Regions from separate parts of the Edwardsiella sp. EA181011 genome, predicted to be linked through region 1. Evidence: riboswitches for the same ligand, from Rfam matches in the RefSeq annotation. Region 1 holds a riboswitch; each other region holds the start of a gene.
The links. A riboswitch is a leader RNA that binds a small molecule or an ion and turns the genes downstream of it on or off. The one in region 1 is predicted to bind thiamine pyrophosphate.

Region 1 (5,540 bases):
GGCCGATCGAGTAGAGCTCTCCCTGGGGGCTGGTTTCAATATCCAGCGACACCGTACGCAGCGTCGGGCGGTAGTGAGGATGGGGTTTAATCCGGGTCTCTGCGCCCCCTGCGTCGCCGCAGAACCACAGCGGCGCATTGATAAAGCGCTCCATCAGGTAGCGATCCGCGGGCCGGATATCGGCCTCCAGCAGCGGGATCCCCTGTTCCCCGAGGCGCCTTTCGATCTGCTGAAGCCGGCGGTAGCTGTGGCAGTACAGCGCCAGTACCGGCCGGTGATGGAAATCGCGCAGCGCTACCGGCCGTAGCTCGACGTCGGGAAAACCGCGCAGGAGGCGCTGCGCGGCATCACGCTGCGCGGCGTCCATAAAGGCCACCGCTGGCTCCGGCGGCAGGGTAATGCAGCAGGGGCCGCGCTCCGTGGCCAGCCATAGCGTAACGCAGACGCCCTGCGGCGTATCGCGCCAGTGACGGGTAAGGATAAAACCAGCTTGGGGCGTATTCACTCGGCGGGCTCCCGGAGTAAAGGGCTGGCGGTGGTCAGGCCGCGATTCGAGCGGCGTTCCGCTACGCGCCGCACACCGTCGGGCTATTGTGCAGGGGATGGCGTTCGCTGTCCAACGCCGGACGGCCTATTCGGCCTCTCCCGGCGCCTCTCGCCCCAGCAGGCGCGCCGCGGCGACCGACCCCGCCAGCAGGGCGACGGTCGGGCCATCGTATGCGACATGACCATCGTCAATCACCAGGGTTCGCGGCGCGATGCGCGCCGCATCGTCCAGGTTGTGCGACACCATCAGCAGGGTCAGCAGCCGCTGGCGGCAGATATCATCCAGCAGCGTGAGCATTTCGGCCCGCAGGGCGGGATCCAGGGCAGAGAAGGGCTCATCCAGCAGCAAAATCGGCTGGCGGCGCAGCAGGCAGCGCGCCAGCGCGGCCCGCTGACGCTGGCCGCCGGAGAGCTGGCTGGGGAGCCGCGGCAGGTAGTCGCGAATACCGACCAGTTCGGCGATATCCGTGAGCCGACGGCGCTGGTCATCATCAAGCCGCAGCCCGGGATCCAGCCCCAGCCCCAGATTCTGAGCGATGGTCAGGTGGGCGAACAGATTGTGCTCCTGGAATAGCATGGATACCGGGCGCTGAGACGGGGGGGCGCGGCGACAATCGATGCCGTTGAGGTACAGATCGCCGCTGCTCGGCGCCAGAAATCCAGCGATGAGGCTCAATAGGGTGCTTTTCCCTGCGCCGCTCGGCCCCAGGATGGCGATGCGCTCGCCGGCGGCGACGTGCAGGCTGAAGCTCAGGGTCTGTTGCTGATAGCGGTAGTTCAGATTATCCAGGCGGATCATGGCGATTTTCTCCCGGCGGGCAGGCGCTCCAGCAGGCTGAAGAGGGTCAGACAAAACAGCAGTAGCAGCAGGGCGGTGACTGCGCCGTCGGCGCTGCGGTAGGCGCCGAGCTGTTGATACAGGTAAAAGGGCAGGGTGCGGAACTGCTCGCTGCCAAACAGGGCGACGACGCCAAAATCGCCCAGCGAGAGGACGCAGGCAAAGGCCAGCGCCTGCGCCAGCGGGCGGCGCAGCGCGCGCAGCTCAATCCAACGCAGGCGATTGAGGCCGCCGATGCGCAGCGACAGGCACAGCGGGTCATAGCGTTCGGCCAGATCGCGCATGGGATATTCGAGCACCTTCATCGCGTAGGGGATCGCCATCAGCGCGTTGGTCACCATCACTAACAGCCCTGGCGATGTGGGCAGGCCGATCGTGGCGTTGAGCAGCAGGAAAAAACCGGTCGCCAGCACGATGCCCGGCATGGCCAGGATCAGCATGCCGCACAGCTCCATTCCCTGCGCCCGCCAGCGCTGGCCGCGCAGGTTCAGCTCGCGGCTGCTCCACAGCAGCATCATGGTCAGCGAGACCGCCAGCGCGCCGGCGCCCAGCGCGATGTACAGCGAGGTTCCCAGCGCCTGCCACAGGGCCGGCTGTCGCAGGACGCTGCCGAGCGCCTGGTTTAGCCCATCGACGATCACCGCCAGCAGCGGCGGCAGCAGCAGCAGCAGGGCGAGGCCTATCGTCAGCGTATCGCTGAGTTTCAGCCTCAGCGAGTCGCGTGTGTCGCGCCACCGCATACGCCGGGTGTGCCCGACTGGCAGAATGCCGGAAAGCCGTTGGCTGAGCAGCACCAACCCCAGGCAGCATCCCAGCTGTAGCAGGGCCAGCTGAGCGGCGCGCGCGGGGTCATAGTCGTAGCTGAGCGCCTGATAGATGGCCAGTTCGATGGTGGTGGCCTGAGGACCGCCGCCCAGCGAGAGCACCGTGGCAAAGCTGGAAAAGCACAGCATGAAGATCAGCGCCCCGGCGGGCGGCAGCTGGCGGCGCAGGTAAGGCCACTCGATGAAGCGCAGGATCTGGCGGGGCGACATGCCCAGCTGGGCGGCGAGCTGGCGCTGTTCAACCGGGATGGACTCCAGCGCCTGCAGCAGCAGGCGGGTGGCCAGCGGCAGGTTGAAGAACACGTGGGCCAGCAGGATCCCCTGCAGTCCGTAGGGGCTGAAGCGATAGTCAATGCCCAGCGTCTGGCACAGTAGCGCCAGCCATCCCTGACGGCCATACACGCTCAGCAGCCCGAAGACGGCCACCAGCACCGGCAGCACCAGGGTCATGGCGCACAGGCGCAGCAGCAGCGCCCGCCCGGGAAAGCGGCGGCGGAACAGCGCCTGGGCCAGCGCGATGGCCGGCAGCAGCGACAGCAGCGTCGAGAGCAGCGCCTGCCAGAAGCTGAAGCGAACCACATGCCACAGATAGCTATCCCGCCACAGCGCCGCGGGCGCGGCGGCGGGGGCGCTATACCACAGTGCGCCGAACGCCAGCAGGGCGATCCCCAGCAGCAGCGCGGCGGCTAGCGCGCCCGGCCAGAGCCAGCGGGGGATCAGCGGCTCAGGGCGCTTTGCCATGCGCGGATCCATTCAGCCCGATGCTGTGCGACGTCGTCGGCGGTAAAGCTGAGTGTCTTCTGCGGCGTGGGCAGGGCGGCGAAGGCCGGCGGCAGCGGCACCGCCGTCGCCGGATACATCCAGTTGCCGGTCGGGATGGCATTCTGGAACGGCGAGGTGGTAATGAACTGCATAAACTGGTGCGCCAACGCCGGCTGCGGGCTGTGCTTCAGTACGCCGGCGACCTCGACCTGCAGGTAGTGGCCTTCGTCAAACATCGCCGCAGCATAGCGATCGCTGTGCTCTTCGATCTGGTGGTAGGCCGGCGAGGTGGTATAGCTCAGCACCATATCCGCCTCTCCCTTCAGGAATAGGCCGTAGGCCTCGCTCCACCCTTTGGTGACGGTGACGGTTTTTTGCGCCAGCTTCTGCCAGGCGGCCGGCGCCTGATCGCCATACACCTTCTGCATCCATAGCAGTAGGCCCAATCCCGGGGTGCTGGTACGAGGATCCTGATAGATAACGCGCCACTTCTCTGGCCCTTCGACCAGCTGTTTCAGGCTGGTAGGCGGATTTTTAACCCGCTGGCGGTCATAGACAAAGGCGAAATAGCCGTAGTCGTAGGGGACGAAGGTGGTATCGTGCCAGCCACCCGGCACCGTCAGTGCTCGGGTATCGGCCTGGCTGGGGCTGAATAGCCCGCTTTGCCGGGCGGCGGTCAGCAGGTTGTTATCCAGCCCCAGCACGACGTCGGCCGGGCTGTTTTTCCCCTCCATCCGCAGGCGATTAAGGATAGCGACGCCGTCCTCCAGCGGGATCAGCTTGAGCTCACAGTGGCAGGATTGTTCGAAGGCCTGCTTGATCTTGGGCCCGGGCCCCCAGTCGGCGGCGAAAGAGTCATAGGTGTAGACGGTCAGGACAGGTTTGCCGGCCGCCTGCGCCAGCAGCGAGACCGTCAGTAGGGCCAGAATGGAAAACAGTTTTTTTAACACTTTGCACTCCCTTGGTGGCGGTGGCAAAGGTCTTTGAGCAGCAACGGGCTCTCTCAAATCCCTCCGCCGGCATTAACCGGATCAGGTTCGACGGGTATGCTCTCAGCCCGGCGATCCGCCGGGCACCCCGTTGAGACGGCGCTTATTGTAAAGAGCGCGTGCGTGATTAGAAAGACGTTTGTTAACGGGAGACGGCCGGAGGATGCTCCGGCGGGGCAAACCAGGCCGACTTGAAGTCAAACCAGCCCAGCGTATTCATCCGCACCCCACGCATGCTGTGCTGGCCGTGCAGCTTGAGCCAGTGGTGAAACAGTGGATGCAGCTGATGCCGCTGCACTAGCTGCTGACTCCACTCCGCCACCGGCAGACGCTGTTCACGCCAGCGGTGGGCCTCGCTGGCCAGATCCAGCCCGGAGCAATGGCTCAGCAGCGGAAGTTCGTACAGCATGGCAAAAATGGAGAACTCCAGCGGCAGATAAAAGTTGGCGCTGCCCAGCCACAGATCGCTCTCGGCGGCGCCCTCGTGCCAGCGGGGATAGTCGATCTCCTGCATTTCCAGCGTGACGCCGTGTGCCGCCAGCAGCGGCTGCAGCGCCTGATAGAGGGCGTGGAACTCCGAATGCTCGCTGTAGAAGGTGATACGCAACTGAGTCAGCTGCGGGGGCTTGGGGCGATTGCTGAGCATCTTGTTGTGGTGCCAGCGCGGCAGCAGGCCGTAGGCGGGAGACCAGTAACGCTGGTGCAGGTGGCTGGCGTTGTTCAATAGGGCGATGGGGTTGATCGTCTGACACAGCCAGGCGCGCACCGCCGGATCGCGCATCTGTGCGCTGCGCTGGTCGAACAGCATAAAATAGTAGCCCTCCTCCAGGCGACTCTCCAGCTCGTCGCCGCCGCTGCCGTCGGCCTGCAGCTGCACGCCGGCGTGAACCAGCGCCTCGGAGATTTCCGGCAGCACCCAGATATTGACCTCATCGATCAGCGCCCGGTAGCCAAAGTAGCCGTCAAAGGCGCGGATCTTCAGCTGGCTTTCCGTGTTGCGTACCACCTGATAGGGGCCGGTACCGACGGGGAGGCGGGCAAAATCGCGCATCTCCTGCCACTCCTGCGGCAGGATCATGGCCGGGACGCTGCCGAGCAGCCAGGGAAGCCAGGCATCCTCCGCCCGCAGATGGATATCGATGACGTGTGGGGTGGGGGAGGCGACCTGCGCGATATGGCGGAACAGCGGCAGCGTGCACAGGCGCTCCAGCGAGGCGATCACGTCGGCCATCGTCAGCTCGCGCCCGTGGTGAAAGTGGATCGCCGGGCGTAGATAGAAGCGCCAGTGCAGCGGGGTCAGCGGCTGCCAGTGGTGGGCCAGATCCGATTCGAGTTCCCCGTTTTCCTCATTTATGCGGGTGAGGCCGCTGAAAATCTGGCGGGCCAGATGGGTCTCCGAGCGGCGTAGCGGCGAGGCGGGCTGTAGCCCGAGCAGTGGGCGGTAATAGAGGATTCGCAGGATATGGCGTCCCTGGCGGAAGCTGCGCCCTAGCTGCGCCAGCAGCATCTGGCGCGCGCTGTCGCGATCGCCGACCAGCTGCACCAGCTGCTCAAAGTGATCCTGCTCCATCAGCTCTTCGG
Region 2 (5,540 bases), 460 kb from region 1:
ACGTACCCGACGGCACATAGACAAAAGGGGCGTCATCGCCCCCTCAACTACATATTCTGCGCTTACCACGCGTGACTTATTACTTAACCGCGTCTTTCAATGCCTTGCCAGAAACGAACGCCGGTACGTTGGCGGCGGCAATTTTGATCTCATTGCCGGTCTGCGGGTTACGGCCAGTGCGCTCGTTACGATGATTCACTTTAAAAGTACCGAAACCAACCAATTGTACGGCATCGCCTGCTTTCAGAGACTCAGTAATAGCAGCCAGGGTAGACTCCAGAGCGGCTTTCGCCTGGGTCTTGGACAGATCGGCCTTGTCTGCAATTACATCAATCAGCTGAGTCTTATTCATAAGTTATCCTTACAGTGTGTTTATCGTTTGCAAAGCATCGAGTGCGACGGATATGCCGATTGACAGCACTCTCCTGCATACACGCACCGATAGCCACTTCTTTTACGCCCCCCAAATGTAGAACAAGCGGGGGGCGAATGTGAAGCCTTATAGGGCGACAAATCAGGTGTTAAATCACGTTTTGCCGTCTTATTGCGCTAATTCAATACCAATATTGCTCACACCTGCCTCACGTAGGTCTGCGCGCAGCCCTTTTATCAGTTCCAGATCGCGCTCTTCCGCTTCGCTCAGCAGGCGATAAATCTCCCACTGAATGTCCAGTTCATCCTGGATCGCCGGTAATGTCTTCAGTTCATCGTCGCTCATTTCGCGCCCAGACTGCGTCATTTCCAGCATGCCAACCGTATACAGAGAGGTTTCGCTCACGGCAATGGCATGCGCCAGCATCTCGCCGCCCAGCTGCGCGTGCAGGATCTCACTCAGCGCAACGCAGGCATCGATCGCCGGATAGACGCCATACATATCGTAGGCATCGGCATCGGGGATCGCCGCCTCTAGCTTTTCCAGCTGGCTGTCGAAGTTAATCTTGACGTCTTTCACCGTCAGAAGCTCCCAGACCAGATCCAGAATACGGCGATACACTGCCGCCTCGCCAAAGGCGCTCTGCTGGCAAAAAGCCTGGTAGTTGGGGTACATCCGCTCAGTAAGACAAGCCATAAAGGTCAGCTGTTGCCAGCTTTCCAACTTTTCCAGACGTTTATGAATGGGATTACGCAGCATGCTGAAGTCTCTCTCGATTATCTGCGGCGCAGTCTAACCGAATTGCGGGAAAAACCCTACGACTGCGCCTGATTATAGGAATCTTTATCCATCATCCGTTTACATTTATTCCACCTGAACCGCCGATCGCGGCTGGGCGGCCTGCCAGCGTAGAAAGGCCGGGCGTCGCGAGGCGATGGCATCGGCCCAGCGAGTCGGCTCCGGTAGGCGGTATCCGCGCAGGCAGCACTGTACCCACGCCAGCGCACTGTCCGTACTCACGCGATGGCCGCCGGAGATGAACAGCGGGTTACAGCGAGCCTTGCTACGCAGCACCCAACCAAGCTGCTCGGTCCCATCCATGAGCGCCACCACCGACCCCGGCGTCTCATCCAGCGGCGCCGACTGTCCGCACAGACGCCGTTTGGCAACCCCGATAGTGGGCACATCGACCAGCAGGCCAAAGTGGCTGGCAATCCCAAGACGGCGCGGGTGGGCGATCCCATGGCCGTCCACCATCACTAGCTGGGGGCGGTGCCGCAGCTGCCCCCACGCCTGTAGCAGAGCTGGATACTCACGAAACGAGAGAAAGCCGGGAATATAGGGCATCAGGGTCTCAATGCGGGCGACCTGATACTCCACCAGCGTCAGCTCAGGGTAGCGCAGTACGGCCAGTGCGGCGCGGGTCACCGCGCCATCCTGCTCAAACCCAACGTCGGCGCCGGCGATCAATACCGGGGTCTCCCAGCGATCCGCCCGCTCCACCTGTACCGCCCGGGCCCGCTGCTCACTGCGTAACGCCTGCAAATCCATCGGTTAATGTCCCATCAGCGATGATAAGGTACGGACAGCCGGTGCACCGTATCAACAAACACGCCGGCGTGCTCGGGAGGGACATCCGGATGAATACCGTGCCCCAGGTTGCACACGTGTCCCTCGCCCTGCCCGAAGCCGGCCAGGATCGTCTCGACCTCTTGCTCAATGCGCGCCGGCGGCGCATACAGCAGAGAGGGATCCATATTGCCCTGCAGCGCCACCCGATCGCCAACCCGACGGCGGGCATCCGCGATATCGCAGGTCCAGTCCAGTCCCAAGGCATCGCAGCCCGTATCAGCCATCGCCTCCAGCCACTGACCGCCGCCCTTGGTGAATAGCGTCACCGGCACCCGACGACCTTCGCTCTCACGCTGTAAGCCATCGATGATCTGGTGCATATAGCGCAAAGAGAACTCGCGATAGTCGCGCCCGGTCAGCACGCCCCCCCAGGTATCAAAGATCATCACCGCCTGCGCCCCGGCGCGGATCTGCGCATTCAGATACAGAATGACGCTTTGCGCCAGCTTATCCAGCAGCAGATGCAGCGCCGCCGGATCGGAGTACATCATCTTCTTAATTTTAGTAAAGGCCTTGCTGCTGCCGCCCTCTACCATATAGGTCGCCAGCGTCCAGGGGCTGCCGGAGAAGCCGATCAGCGGTACGTCACCGCGCAGACTGCGACGAATGGTACGCACCGCGTCCATGACATAGCCCAGCTCCTGTTCAGGATCGGGGATCGGAAGCCGTTGGATATCCGCGTGACAGGTCACAGGATGAGTAAAGCGCGGCCCCTCGCCGGTCTCGAAGTAGAGCCCCAGCCCCATGGCATCCGGCACGGTCAGTATGTCAGAAAACAGGATAGCCGCATCCAGCGGGAAACGACGCAGCGGCTGCAGCGTTACCTCGCAGGCCAGCTCGGCATTTTTGCACAGGGCGATAAAATTACCGGCCTGCGCGCGGGTGGCGTTGTACTCCGGCAGATAGCGCCCCGCCTGACGCATCATCCATACCGGGGTCACATCAACCGGCTGGCGCAGCAGCGCGCGCAGGTAGCGATCGTTTTTCAGTTCGGTCATCCTTCGGCTCCCATTATTATTTGATGGCATTGTAACATGCGCGCTGCTTATTCATGCTGCGCCCGGCACAGCGCGACGGTGTCTTCGATCAGGCGGCGGGCCACGGTGCCTGCAGGGGGAAGCTGTGGCAAACGATCATAGCGATACCAATCGGCTTCCTGCAGCTCTTTGGGATCGTGGCACAGATCGCCGGCGGCGTAGTCGGCCAGAAAAGCCATCATCAGCGAATGGGGAAACGGCCACGGCTGTGAGGTCACATAGCGCAGATTCTTCACCTGCAGCCGGCTCTCCTCAAAAATCTCCCGCGCCGCCGCCTGCTCCAGGGTCTCTCCCACTTCGACAAAGCCCGCCAGTACGGTATAGATTCCGTTACGGTGGCGATTATGCCGCGCCAGCAGAATATGATCATCACGGCGAATGGCAACGATGATGCAGGGTGCGATCTGTGGGTAATAGCGCTGCTGACAATGGGTGCATAGGCGTGCCCACTCCTGCTGGCTCGCGTGCATCGGATGCCCGCAGTAGCCGCAGAAACGGTGGGACTGAAAAAATGCCGCCAGCTGCACGCCGCGCCCGACCAGCTGAAACAGGCCGCGATCGGTATCGATCAGCTGGCGCACCGATACCATGTCCTGCGGATACGCCAGGCACAGCAGCCATACCGGCATGCCCTGCCACTCGCCGATGCGATACGCCATCTTGCCAACCAAATGCCACTGCGCGGCGCTACCGTATGGCAGTTCGCCCTCCGGCAGCCAGATACGCCCCCGATCGCTGACCACCCACCAACCGCTATCACCGTCACTCACTTGCTGTGCCACTGTCACCGTATACACCCCTTACGCTCGATGGACGCGCTGACCTCCCCTGCGCAGGCAGCGCCGCATCAATTCTACGTTATTACTAAACATATTATTAACAATGCTTGCAGTTTCGCAGGCCGCTCCTTACACTGGCTCCCGCAGCATAGGCTCCGCCTGCGCTGCGCTATCTTGTCGGAGTGCCTAGCTGATACGCCGTATCACAGGCTGAGACCGTTGATTCGGGATCCGCGGAACCTGATTGGGTTAATACCCACGAAGGGAACAAGAGTAATTATCACGCTGAACCGGGCTCAGGCCCTTTTGCAACGTTCACCACTATTCATTACTCCTCTCCGAGCTCCAGACAAGCAATTTTTCCCTGTAACACCGTTGATGGCAGGAATTTGCTATGTCTACCGTTACTCACCGCGACGCACCGCGTCGCCAGCGCCGAGCTCAGGCTCAGGCCTTTATCGATACTCTCCAGGCGCAAGCCTATCCCAGCTCCCAACGCATCTACCTACAGGGCTCACGCGCGGATCTCCGAGTCCCCCTGCGCGAAATTGCCCTGAGCCCCACCCTGATCGGTGGGACGCCAGAGCAGCCGCAGTGGCGTGATAATGAGGCGATTGCGGTGTACGACACCTCCGGCGCCTATGGCGATCCGCAGGCGGAGATCGATCTGCGCCGCGGGCTGCCAGCCATACGCCGCGCCTGGATTGCGGAGCGCAACGACAGCGAGATCCTGCCGGGGCGCAGCTCAGACTATACCCGCCGCCGCCAAGCCGATCAGGATCTGGAGACGCTGCGTTTTGACCAGCGCTCTCCCGCACGCCGCGCGCGGCCGGGACACCGGGTCACGCAGCTGCACTATGCCAGACAGGGTATCATCACCCCGGAGATGGAGTTTATCGCGCTGCGTGAGAATATGGGGCGCGAGCGCATTCGCAGTGCCGTTTTACGTCAGCAGCACCCGGGGATCGCCTTCGGCGCCCACCTGCCGGACAATATCACGCCGGCGTTTGTCCGGGACGAGGTCGCCGCCGGGCGCGCCATCATTCCGGCCAATATTAACCACCCCGAGTCAGAGCCAATGATTATCGGGCGTAACTTTCTGGTGAAGGTCAACGCGAACATCGGCAGCTCATCTGTCACCTCCTCTATAGAGGAAGAGGTCGAAAAGCTGGTGTGGGCCACCCGCTGGGGCGCCGATACCGTGATGGATCTCTCTACCGGCCGCTACATTCATGAGACGCGTGAGTGGATCCTCCGCAACAGCCCGGTGCCCATCGGTACCGTCCCCATCTATCAGGCGCTGGAGAAGGTCAACGGCATCGCCGAGAACCTTGACTGGCCGCTGGTCCGGGATACGCTGTTAGAACAGGCGGAGCAAGGCGTGGACTATTTCACTCTGCACGCGGGCCTGCTGCTGCGCTTCATTCCGATGACCGCCGAGCGCCTGACCGGTATCGTATCGCGCGGCGGCGCCATCATGGCCAAGTGGTGCCTGTCGCACCATCAGGAGAACTTCCTCTATACCCACTTCCGCGAGATCTGCGAGATCTGTAGTGCCTATGACATCGCGCTTTCACTCGGCGACGGCCTGCGGCCCGGATCGATCCAGGATGCCAACGATCCGGCCCAGTTCGCCGAGCTGCATACCCTGGGCGAGCTGACCCGCATCGCCTGGGAATACGATGTGCAGGTGATGATCGAGGGGCCGGGCCATGTCCC
Region 3 (5,540 bases), 530 kb from region 1:
TTCATCTCTATTATAATTGTTGATTTCAATGATGTAATTTTAACGCTATGAGTTTTATGTTTAAAATAGCATGCTATCATCCTGCCGCAGGTGTTCCATATGATTGGAGTAGCATATTGTGAATATTAATGCCCCCCAATTTATTCCTGCATCAAGACAGTATCTCGTATGCATCAATGCCGTTTAACACCTATCATTGTGGGGGTTTATCCCATATTTCCTCTCTCCTTGGCCTCTGCTTGTAATGCAGGCCGAAAAGATAACAGAAAGTTTAATAATGTGGGGGGAGGCATTTTGCTAGGCTGCCGGAGGGACGACATAACATAGGAGCCCAGTGATGAAAAAAATGCTTTTACTTACCGCGATGTTATCTGCGATCGGCGCGGCGGCACAGGCCGCCCCGGTGGGCACGCTGAGCGTGCATATCCTGAATCAGCAGACGGGAAAGCCGGCCCCCGGGGTGGCGGTGATGCTGGAGAGGCAGGATGGCAGCGCGTGGCGTGAGATCGCCCGCGCCGCGACGGATGACGATGGTCGCGTCCGCTCGCTGTACCCGGCGGCGGCCGATATGGACCCTGGCGTCTATCGGGTGACCTTTAAAACGGGCGCCTATTTCCATGAGCGGGGCCAGGATACCTTTTTCCCGGAGGTGCCGGTTTTATTCCGGGTAACGCAGCAGAATGAAAAGCTGCATGTGCCGCTGCTGCTGAGCCAGTATGGCTACGCCACGTACCGCGGCAGCTAGCGTCGCCCGCGCGGCGTTCCGCCGCGCATTTACAATCTCCGGCGTGAGTATTATCCTGCCGCTGGATTAACCATGGGTTAATTACAGTATTTTGATGAGTATATGACTCGGGGTGCCCTTCTACGTGAAGGCTGAGAAATACCCGTATTACCTGATCTGGATAATGCCAGCGTAGGGAAGTCACGGTGTCTGACCGCGCCGCCTTCTTCACGCCGGTTGAGAGAGACGCCATGTTGACGCAACCCACTCCCCTGCCTGATGCGCTGTGCGCCCAGGCGCTGATGACCTTACGCCAGCGTACGCCGCTGGTTCACTGCCTGACCAATGAAGTGGTGCAAAGCCTGACAGCCAACGTGCTGCTGGCGCTGGGCGCCGCCCCGGCGATGGTGGTGCAGACCGAGGAGGCCCGCCAGTTTGCGGCGCTGGCCGATGCGCTGCTGATCAATATCGGTACGCTGTATGACGCGCGCGCCGACAGTATGCTGGCGGCGATTGAGGCGGCCAATCTGGCAGGAACCCCCTGGGTACTGGATCCGGTGGCCGTCGGTGCGCTGTGCTATCGCAGCGATTTCGCCCATCGTCTGCTGCGGTTGCGCCCGGCGGTGATTCGCGGCAACGCCTCTGAAATCCTGGCGCTGGCCGGCGCCCCTTCGCGCGGGCGCGGCGTCGATAGTCAGGATGATGCGCTGGCGGCGCTGCCGGCGGCGGCTGCGCTGGCGCGCGATAGCGGTGCGGTGGTGGCGATTACCGGTGCCAGCGATTACGTGACCGATGGACAAAACAGCTACCGGATCGACGGCGGCGATCCGCTGATGACCCGGGTCGTCGGTACCGGCTGCGCACTGTCGGCGGTGGTGGCGGCCTTCAGCGTATTGGACGATCGCCTGACGGCGGTGGCTAGCGCCTGCCGGGTGATGGCGCTGGCGGGTGAGCGGGCGGCGGCGCAGGCCAGCGGTCCCGGCAGCTTCACGCCCCATTTCCTGGACGCCCTGTATAGCCTCCAGCCCGCCGTCATCGCGGGGGAGGCGGCATGAGCATGAGCGCAGAACGGATTAATGCCCTGACCATCGCCGGCACCGATCCCAGCGGCGGCGCCGGGATCCAGGCCGATCTCAAAGCCTTTTCCGCGCTGGGCGCCTATGGCACCAGCGTCATCACCGCGCTGGTAGCCCAGAATACCCGCGGCGTACAGTCGGTTTACCCTATCGACGCCGGGTTTGTCCGGGAGCAGCTGGACTCCGTGCTGAGCGATGTGCGCATCGACAGCGCGAAAATTGGCATGCTGGCGAGCGCCGATATCGTCGCCTGCGTCGCCCAGACGCTGACGCGCTACCCGCTGCCGTACGTCGTTCTGGATACGGTCATGGTGGCCAAAAGCGGCGATGCGCTGCTGGCGCCGCAGGCCGTCAGCGCGATTCGCGAGCAGCTGTTGCCGCAGGTCTCGCTGATCACCCCCAACCTGCCGGAGGCCGCCGCGCTGCTGGGGGGCTCGGTGGCGGAGGATGAGGCGGCGATGGTTGCCCAGGGCGAAGCGCTGTTGGCGCTGGGGTGTCAGGCGGTGCTGATGAAGGGGGGGCACCTACGGGGCGGGGAGAGCCCCGACTGGCTGCTGACCCGCGACGGCGCCGCCGAGCGCTTTAGCGCGGCGCGCGTGGCGACGCGCCATACTCACGGGACGGGCTGCACCCTGTCCGCGGCGCTGGCGGCGCTGCGCCCGCGTCATGAGGACTGGCGCGCTACCGTTGCCGCCGCGAAGGCGTATCTGCAGGGGGCGTTGATGGCCGCGGACTCCCTGCAGGTGGGACAGGGCATTGGCCCGGTGCACCACTTTTACCGCTGGTGGTAAGCGGGGCTAGGCGGCGTGCTGCGCCGCCAGCGCATTCAGCACGGCGAGCCGCTGCAGGTGCTCGGCGTCGAAACGGTTGAGGGTGAAAAACGGCATCTCCGCGTCCGGGCGCAGCGCCAGCGCCAGCGCCGGTTTATCCTCCGCGCCGGCCAGCCAGCCGATCAGATAGCTGGCCTGACGCTGCGGGCTTTTCCAGCTCAGCAGCAGCGAGGGCCACGGGTTGGATTCGCTGGCGGCCCGCGTGGCGATGAACAGGCCATCGTACCAGCGCCCGGCGTAGTCACCGTCGTGCTCCAAGGTGTGCGGATCGCGCTGGAGCCACTGGTGCAGGCTGTGGATCCCGTCGCAGCTCAGGCTGCGCTCCAGCGCCTGCCACTGCGGATAGCCATGGCTATGCTGCCAGCAGGCGATGCCCAGATAGTCATTGATCTCCGCCCACCAGCCCGTCATCTGCTCGCGTAGCGTGGCATCGCGCACGGCGCGGTAGGGGACCAGTCGCCGATCGCCGGCGGCCAGATCCTGCAGGGCAACCAGCGGCAGGGTTTTCGGTTTACTGCGCAGGGTGGCCCACAGCAGCAGCTTAGGAATGCGCGGCGTAATGGTCTGCACGCTGAAGCGATACGCGTCGCCGACGGAGAGGACAACGCCGCTGGAGGTGCCGCGTTTGTCCTGATAGTTACGGATGATGACCAGCGGATTGAACGCCATCCAGCCGGTCAGGTAGCTCTCCTGCGGGCGATCGGCGTGGCCAAATGCGTCGACCCGCTGGCGGATGGCGGAGCAGTCCAGCGCATCAAGCGCGCCGGCGCTGGCGGCATCGTAGCGCTCGCGTGCGAGGGCGGGCAGCGGGGGAAGGGTAATCATATCGCTCATAGTGTGGTATCCAGAAAAACGTGGGCGGGCCAAGCTTACCCTAAAGCCCGGCGGCGGGGCCGATGCCAAGGTACTTTTCTGCTATAGATCAACTTTTTCAGATTGAGAATGACTGATAAAAATAGTAAATATTTTATTTATGAAACAGCTGCGGCGTAAATAAATGACGGTGCCGCGACCTAACTGAAGGAGTTACCATGAAAACGATCGCCGGGGCGCTGGCCGCCCTTCTGTTGGCCTACGGAGCGCCGGTAATGGCCGATGAGGCTATTCCGCCCTCGTTATCTGAGCTGATGGCCCAGCCGTCGTATCAGCAGAGCTGGAAGCAGGCGCTGCAGGGCGAGAAGGATCTGCCGTCGTGGGTGCGCAGCGGACAGGGAACCTCTGCGCCGCCGCAGACGCTGACCTGGCAGGGTAAGGCGTATCAGGTCGGCATGGTCTGTCAGCCGCACAACTGCGGCAACCGGCAGCTGTTTATCGCCTTCAGCGCTGATCGACGCCAGGCCTGGGCGCTGCGTGTAACGCTGCCGGACAGCGATGCTGCGATGCTGCAGCCCGCCAAGTATGCCCGCTTTCAGTGGCTGGGCAATCCGGACGCCTCCCTGAAGGTGCTGCTGATGCAGCAGGTAACGTCGCAGCCGGATTGGAAATAGCGCGCGTCACGCGTGCGCTGCCGCTGTATCAGCGTGTAATCCGGTGTAATTAATCGTAAATCCGTACGGCGTTCGCCGTGTGGAATGCTACTCTGCGCACAAGTTGACTTGATACGGTAAAGTGATGATGAAAACGAGACTCTTCCAGGCCGCCGCCGGCCTGCTGGTACTGTGCTCTGTTGCCGCTCAGGCTGCTGGGTATCAGGAAGGAAAACAGTATACCGACATGCCGAAAGCCGTGCCCGGCGCACCGGCGGTCGTCGAATTTTTCTCTTTCTATTGCCCGCCCTGTAACCAGTTTGCCAACGTTTACCGCATCGGTGAGGCAGTAAACGGGATCCTGCCGCCGGGGGAGAAGGTGGTGAAATACCACGTGAGCTTCCTGGGGCCGCAGGGAGCGGCGTTGACGGAGGCGTGGTCCGTCGCGCAGGCCCTCGGCGTATCGGATAAGGTGGAGAAGCCGCTGTTTGATGCGGTGCAGGTGAAGCGCAGCATTAACTCTCCGGCGGATATCCGTCAGGTATTTGTCGACTCCGGCGTTGCGGCGGCGGAGTACGACGCGGCGCTGAACAGTTTTGTCGTGAAATCGCTGACCGCGCGGCAGGAGAATGCGGTGCAGGCCTTTGGCGTGCGCGGCACCCCGTCGTTCTATGTCGCGGGTAAGTACCAGATTAAAAATGATGGAATGCAGGCGACCAGTATTGATGGCTATCGCAGCGAATATGCGGACGTGGTGAAGTTCCTGCTGGCTCAGGGTAAATAACGCTCCCCTCTGCCGATAAACGCCTGGGCCAGGAGCCCGGGCGTTTTTTTTGGGGCGTTTGCAGCGCGCCAATGGCGCAGGGGTGCGGGGTAAGACCCTAAAGACCCATGCCCCATACCGCCGCGTCCCCTTCTCTTTCAGCTCAGCGCCTCCGCGAGCCGCCGCTGGCGACATGAGCGGGCGGCATCGCGGCGGTGGCGGCGGAGCGCCTCAGGACAAGCCGGGGAAGGTGCCAATCTGGCCATATTCCCGCGCGGATGCCATTCGCATGGGGGCTATTTCGCCCCGCATCGGGATAATACCCTAAGTCCAGGGATATGACGTGCACGGGATGGGATGATTCGGGGATGCCTTTTTCCCGCGCGGGCAAAGCGGGGACGGGCGTCTTAATGGATTAATCGGACGCCGTCGCATTGTTTTTTATCAATGTCGCCGGCCTTCAGGTTGGCGCTGCTGCGCTGCATTTTAACCCTATCGCTTATTATCATAGGATATATCCGTATCGACAACGCGATAAGCCGGTTAACCGACGGGGGCGGACATCAACGCACCCGCGGGGCGCTGTCTATCTCAGCCTAGGCGCCCTTACGCTGAGAGGAGGATTCCCCTGCGGCACTCATTGCCAATCGCCGGCGTTATATCTTAATCGCTCGCCTTAAT
Region 4 (5,540 bases), 360 kb from region 1:
GTTCAGCGACCTGCGCAAGACCCATAACCAGGGGGTCTTCGACGTCTACTCACCGGAGATGCTGCGCTGCCGTAAGTCGGGGATTTTGACCGGCCTGCCGGACGGCTATGGCCGCGGACGTATCATCGGCGACTATCGCCGAGTGCCGCTGTACGGTATCGCCTATCTGGTGCGTGAGCGTGAGCTGCAGTTCGCCGCGCTGCAGCCGGCGCTGGAGCGCGGCGACGATCTGGAGGGGGTGATCCGCCTGCGTGAGGAGCTGGCGGAGCAGCGGCGGGCGCTGCTGCAGATCCAGGAGATGGCCGCCGGCTACGGCTATGATATCTCCCGTCCGGCGCGCAGCGCGCAGGAGGCGATACAGTGGCTGTACTTCGCCTATCTGGCCGCCGTGAAGTCACAGAACGGCGGCGCCATGTCGCTGGGACGCACCGCCACCTTCCTGGATATCTATATCGAGCGCGATCTGCAGGCCGGTGCCCTGACGGAGACCCAGGCGCAGGAGCTGATCGACCACTTCATCATGAAGATCCGCATGGTACGCTTTCTGCGCACGCCGGAGTTCGACTCACTGTTCTCCGGCGATCCGATCTGGGCGACGGAGGCGATCGGCGGAATGGGGCTGGATGGCCGTACCCTGGTGACCCGTAGCTCATATCGCTATCTGCATACGCTGCATACCATGGGGCCGGCGCCGGAGCCAAACCTGACTATCCTGTGGTCGGAGGCGCTGCCGGTCAGCTTTAAAAAGTATGCCGCGCATCTCTCTATTCTGACCTCGTCGCTGCAGTATGAAAACGATGATCTGATGCGCCCGGACTTTAACAGCGATGACTATGGTATCGCCTGCTGCGTCAGCCCGATGGTGATCGGGAAACAGATGCAGTTCTTTGGCGCCCGCGCGAACCTGGCCAAAACCCTGCTGTACGCGATTAACGGCGGAGTGGACGAGAAGCTGAAGATCCAGGTGGGGCCGAAAATCGCGCCCCTGATGGATACGGTGCTGGAGTATGAGACGGTGATCGAAAGCCTCGATCGTTTTATGGACTGGCTGGCGGTCCAGTACATCAGCGCGCTGAATCTGATCCACTACATGCACGACAAGTACAGCTATGAGGCGGCGCTGATGGCGCTGCATGACCGCGATGTCTACCGCACTATGGCCTGCGGCATCGCCGGACTGTCGGTGGCGGTGGACTCCCTGTCCGCCATTAAGTACGCGCGGGTGACGCCGATCCGCGACGAGCAGGGTCTGGCGGTGGACTTCGCCATCGAGGGGGACTACCCGCAGTATGGCAACAACGACGATCGGGTCGATCGTATCGCCTGCGACCTGGTCGAGCGCTTTATGAAGAAGATCCGGGCGCTGCCAACCTACCGTCACGCGGTGCCGACCCAGTCGATTCTGACCATCACCTCCAACGTGGTCTACGGGCAAAAGACCGGCAATACACCGGACGGCCGCCGCACCGGGACGCCGTTCGCGCCGGGGGCTAACCCGATGCACGGGCGCGACACAAAAGGCGCCGTGGCCTCACTGACCTCCGTGGCCAAGCTGCCCTTTACCTATGCCAAAGACGGCATCTCCTATACCTTCTCCATCGTGCCGCAGGCGCTGGGCAAGGAGGAGACGGTGCGCAAGGATAACCTGGTCGGCCTACTGGACGGCTACTTCCACCATCGGGAGGCGGTTGAGGGCGGTCAGCACCTCAATGTCAACGTGATGAACCGCGATATGCTGCTGGATGCGATAGCGCACCCGGAAAACTACCCGAACCTGACCATCCGGGTCTCCGGCTATGCGGTGCGCTTCAATGCGCTCACCCGGGAACAGCAGCAGGATGTGATTTCACGCACCTTTACCCGCACGTTTTGAGGAGGATAACAATGCAGCGTAACACCCTGGCTACGGCACAGGCGCCGGGCGCGATTGGCCCCTATGTGCAGGGCGTTGATCTGGGCGGTCTGGTGATGACATCGGGACAGATCCCGGTCGATCCGCAAACGGGACGTGTGGCGGACGCGGTCGCCGAGCAGGCGCGCCAGAGCCTGGAAAATGTCGCCGCCATTGTCCAGGCCGCCGGACTGACGGTCGGCGATATCGTCAAGACTACGGTTTTTATCACCGAACTGCAGGATTTTGAGGTGATAAACCGAGTATACGCGGAATTCTTCGATGCCCACGGCGCCGCTTATCCCGCACGCAGCTGTGTGCAGGTTGCCGCGCTACCGAAAGCGGTGAAGCTAGAGATTGAGGCCATCGCCTGGCGCGGATGCTCCCGCTAACCCTCCGGCCGCCTGTCTTGGCGGCCTGTTTTTTTGAGCGCCGGCATCAGGTTTGCGGTGCCTGGCTTGAGATTTTCAGCATTAACGCGTAGTTTAGCTGCGCAACCCTGCCGTCACGGCAGGGGGTTATCTTGTCGGAGTGCCCTGTTGGGCTGAGACCGTTTATTCGGGATCCGCGGAACCTGATCAGGCTAATACCTGCGAAGGGAACAAGAGTTACACTGCTGCTGCATCGCCGTTAGGCGATCTCACCTCTTGCTTCATCCGTCGTCTGACAAGCCACGTCCTTATCTTAGGGAAATGAGCTATGTCCGGAACTCAATCACCCCATCGCGCCTCTGCGCGCGGCCTTGGCGGGCGGCTCCACCGCGCCCTGCTTTTCCCCGTGGCACGCCGTACGCTAGCCCACGGCGGCGCACGGTGCCTGCATCAGGAGGTGGTCTGATGTATCAGCCTGATTTTCCCCCGGTACCGCAGCGCTTAGGGCTGTATCCGGTCGTTGACAGCGTGGAATGGATCGCCCGTCTGCTGGAGGCCGGGGTACGCACCCTCCAACTGCGGATCAAAGATAAGGCGGAGGGTGAGGTAGAGGACGATGTGATCGCCGCCATTGCGCTGGGGCGCCGCTATAGCGCCCGGCTTTTTATTAACGATTACTGGCGGCTGGCTATCAAACACCGGGCCTATGGCGTCCATCTGGGCCAGGAGGATCTGACGGAATGTGACCTGGCCGGGATTAAGCGCGCCGGGTTACGTTTGGGCGTGTCCACCCATGATGACATGGAGATGGATGTCGCGCTGGCAGTCCGTCCCTCCTATATTGCGCTCGGCCATGTATTCCCGACCCAGACCAAGCAGATGCCTTCCGCGCCGCAGGGGCTGGTGCAGCTGGCGCGCCATATTGCGCGTCTGGCCGGCTACCCAACCGTCGCCATCGGCGGCATCACGCTTGCCCGTATCCCAGAGGTGCTGGCGACCGGCGTCGGCGGCGTGGCTGTCGTCAGCGCCATCACCCAGGCGCCCGACTGGTTACAGGCTACGGCGCGGCTGCTTGAGAGGGTGGGCGCAGGTGATGAATGATCGCGATTTTATGCGTTACAGTCGGCAGATTTTACTGCCGGATATCGACGTTAGCGGGCAGTCCCGGCTGCTGGAGAGCCGGGTATTGATCGCCGGGCTGGGAGGGCTGGGCGCGCCTGCCGCGCTGTATCTCGCCGGCGCAGGCGTTGGCACGCTGGTGCTGGCGGATGACGATGACGTTCACCTGAGTAATCTGCAACGGCAAATCATGTTTAGCGCGGAGGATATCGGCAAGCCGAAGGCCGAGGCCGCCCGGGAGCGCCTATCTCGGCTGAACCCGGATATTACGCTGATCGCACGCCAGGAGCGCCTTGGCGGCGAAGCGCTGTTAAACGAGGTCCGCCAGGCGGATGTGGTGCTCGACTGCACTGACAACATGGCAACGCGCCAAGCGATTAACGCCGCCTGCGTTGCGGCCTCGACGGCCTTGGTGAGCGCTAGCGCCGTGGGGTTTGGCGGCCAGATGATGGTGTTGGCGCCCCCCTGGACGCATGGCTGTTATCGCTGCCTGTGGCCGGAGGATGCCGAGCCTGAACGCAGCTGCCGCAGCGCCGGCGTCATCGGCCCGGTGGTGGGCGTGATGGGGACACTTCAGGCGCTGGAGGCGATTAAGTTGTTGAGCGGCCTGGAGACGCAGCGGGGTGTCCTGCGTCTGTTTGACGCCCGCGCCAATCGTTGGCATACGCTGACGCTCCGGCGTGCAGAGGGGTGCCCGGTCTGCGGAGGCGATGATGAACGTGTTTGTCAATGATGAGGCCATCGTCTGCCCGCCGGCGTTAAGCGTGTCGGCGCTGCTGGCGCAGCTACAGCTGCCAACGGCCGGCATGGCGCTGGCGCTTAACCAGCATATTCTTCCGCATGCGCAGTGGCGGGATCATATCCTGCAGGAGGGCGACTCCCTTCTGCTGTTTCAGGTGATAGCCGGAGGCTGACATGTTGCGTATTGCCGATAAAACCTTTGAGTCCCATCTGTTCACCGGCACCGGTAAGTTTGCCTCGCCGCAGGTGATGCTGGAGGCGATTCGCGCCTCGGGAAGTCAGCTGGTGACGCTGGCGATGAAGCGGGTGGATCTCCGCGGACATCGCGATGCCATCCTGGCGCCGTTGCGCTCGTCGGGCGTGACGTTGCTGCCCAATACCTCCGGTGCGAAAACGGCGGAGGAAGCCGTCTTTGCCGCCAGGCTGGCGCGAGAGGCGCTGGGAACCCACTGGGTAAAGCTGGAGATCCACCCGGATGCACGCTGGCTGCTGCCGGATCCGATCGAAACGCTGAGGGCGGCGGAGAGCCTAGTGAAACAGGGATTTGTCGTGTTGCCCTACTGCGGCGCGGATCCGGTACTGTGCAAGCGGCTGGAGGAGGCCGGCTGCGCCGCCGTGATGCCCTTGGGCGCCCCCATCGGTTCGAACCAGGGGCTGGAGACCCGCGCAATGCTGGAGATAATCATCAGTCAGTCGATGGTACCGGTGGTGGTCGATGCCGGCATCGGTCTCCCCAGCCATGCCGCGCAGGCGCTGGAAATGGGCGCCGATGCCGTGCTGGTCAACACCGCGATAGCCGTTGCCGATGACCCCATCCGTATGGCCCGGGCTTTCCGCCTGGCGGTCGAAGCCGGTTTGCTCGCCCGCGCGGCCGTGCCGGGGGCCTGCAGCCAACGGGCTCAGGCCACCAGCCCGCTGACCCGTTTTCTGGAGGCTCGGTAATGGAGACCTTCAGCGCGCGTTGGCATCAGCTGGATTGGCAGACTGTCCGCCAACAAATCCATGACAAAACCGCTGCCGACGTTGAGCGTGCGCTTGGCGCGGCCACCCTGAACCGTGATGATATGATGGCGCTGCTTTCGCCCATCGCACAGCACTATCTGGAGCCTATGGCGCAGCGGGCCCAGCGCCTGACCCGCCAGCGTTTTGGCAACACGGTCAGTTTTTACCTACCGCTCTACCTTTCCAACCTCTGCGCCAACGATTGTACCTACTGTGGCTTCTCCATGAGCAACCGGATTAAGCGTAAGACGCTGGATCAAGAGGCTATCATGCGTGAGTGCCAGGCGATTCGGGCGTTAGGGTTCGAGCACCTGCTGCTGGTCACCGGAGAGCATCAGCAGCAGGTCGGCATGGCCTATTTTCGCCGGCACCTGCCGATGATCCGTAGCCAGTTTGCCTCATTGCAGATGGAGGTG

Region 2: another riboswitch for thiamine pyrophosphate. It lies ahead of thiC (phosphomethylpyrimidine synthase ThiC); the one in region 1 lies ahead of thiB (thiamine ABC transporter substrate binding subunit).
Region 3: another riboswitch for thiamine pyrophosphate. It lies ahead of thiM (hydroxyethylthiazole kinase); the one in region 1 lies ahead of thiB (thiamine ABC transporter substrate binding subunit).
Region 4: another riboswitch for thiamine pyrophosphate. It lies ahead of thiE (thiamine phosphate synthase); the one in region 1 lies ahead of thiB (thiamine ABC transporter substrate binding subunit).

Annotation. Positions count from the first base shown of each region.
Region 1 is NZ_CP011364.1:3,894,566-3,900,105, reverse strand. It holds gene QY76_RS17240 (DNA polymerase II) at 1-505, opposite strand, end outside; gene thiQ (thiamine ABC transporter ATP-binding protein ThiQ) at 632-1,345, opposite strand; gene thiP (thiamine/thiamine pyrophosphate ABC transporter permease ThiP) at 1,342-2,949, opposite strand; gene thiB (thiamine ABC transporter substrate binding subunit) at 2,925-3,920, opposite strand; TPP riboswitch at 3,961-4,060, opposite strand; gene sgrR (HTH-type transcriptional regulator SgrR) at 4,102-5,540, opposite strand, start outside.
Region 2 is NZ_CP011364.1:418,127-423,666, forward strand. It holds gene QY76_RS01895 (DUF1481 domain-containing protein) at 1-36, opposite strand, end outside; gene hupA (nucleoid-associated protein HU-alpha) at 80-352, opposite strand; gene QY76_RS01905 (YjaG family protein) at 542-1,132, opposite strand; gene nfi (deoxyribonuclease V) at 1,238-1,924, opposite strand; gene hemE (uroporphyrinogen decarboxylase) at 1,939-3,003, opposite strand; gene nudC (NAD(+) diphosphatase) at 3,051-3,824, opposite strand; TPP riboswitch at 3,990-4,105, shown strand; gene thiC (phosphomethylpyrimidine synthase ThiC) at 4,216-5,540, shown strand, end outside.
Region 3 is NZ_CP011364.1:3,369,562-3,375,101, reverse strand. It holds gene uraH (hydroxyisourate hydrolase) at 338-745, shown strand; TPP riboswitch at 844-940, shown strand; gene thiM (hydroxyethylthiazole kinase) at 976-1,779, shown strand; gene thiD (bifunctional hydroxymethylpyrimidine kinase/phosphomethylpyrimidine kinase) at 1,776-2,591, shown strand; gene QY76_RS14925 (hypothetical protein) at 2,598-3,464, opposite strand; gene QY76_RS14920 (inhibitor of vertebrate lysozyme family protein) at 3,662-4,117, shown strand; gene QY76_RS14915 (DsbA family protein) at 4,242-4,880, shown strand.
Region 4 is NZ_CP011364.1:3,538,557-3,544,096, reverse strand. It holds gene pflB (formate C-acetyltransferase) at 1-1,873, shown strand, start outside; gene QY76_RS15680 (Rid family detoxifying hydrolase) at 1,885-2,283, shown strand; TPP riboswitch at 2,409-2,509, shown strand; gene thiE (thiamine phosphate synthase) at 2,728-3,363, shown strand; gene QY76_RS15670 (HesA/MoeB/ThiF family protein) at 3,356-4,114, shown strand; gene thiS (sulfur carrier protein ThiS) at 4,095-4,295, shown strand; gene thiG (thiazole synthase) at 4,297-5,064, shown strand; gene thiH (2-iminoacetate synthase ThiH) at 5,064-5,540, shown strand, end outside.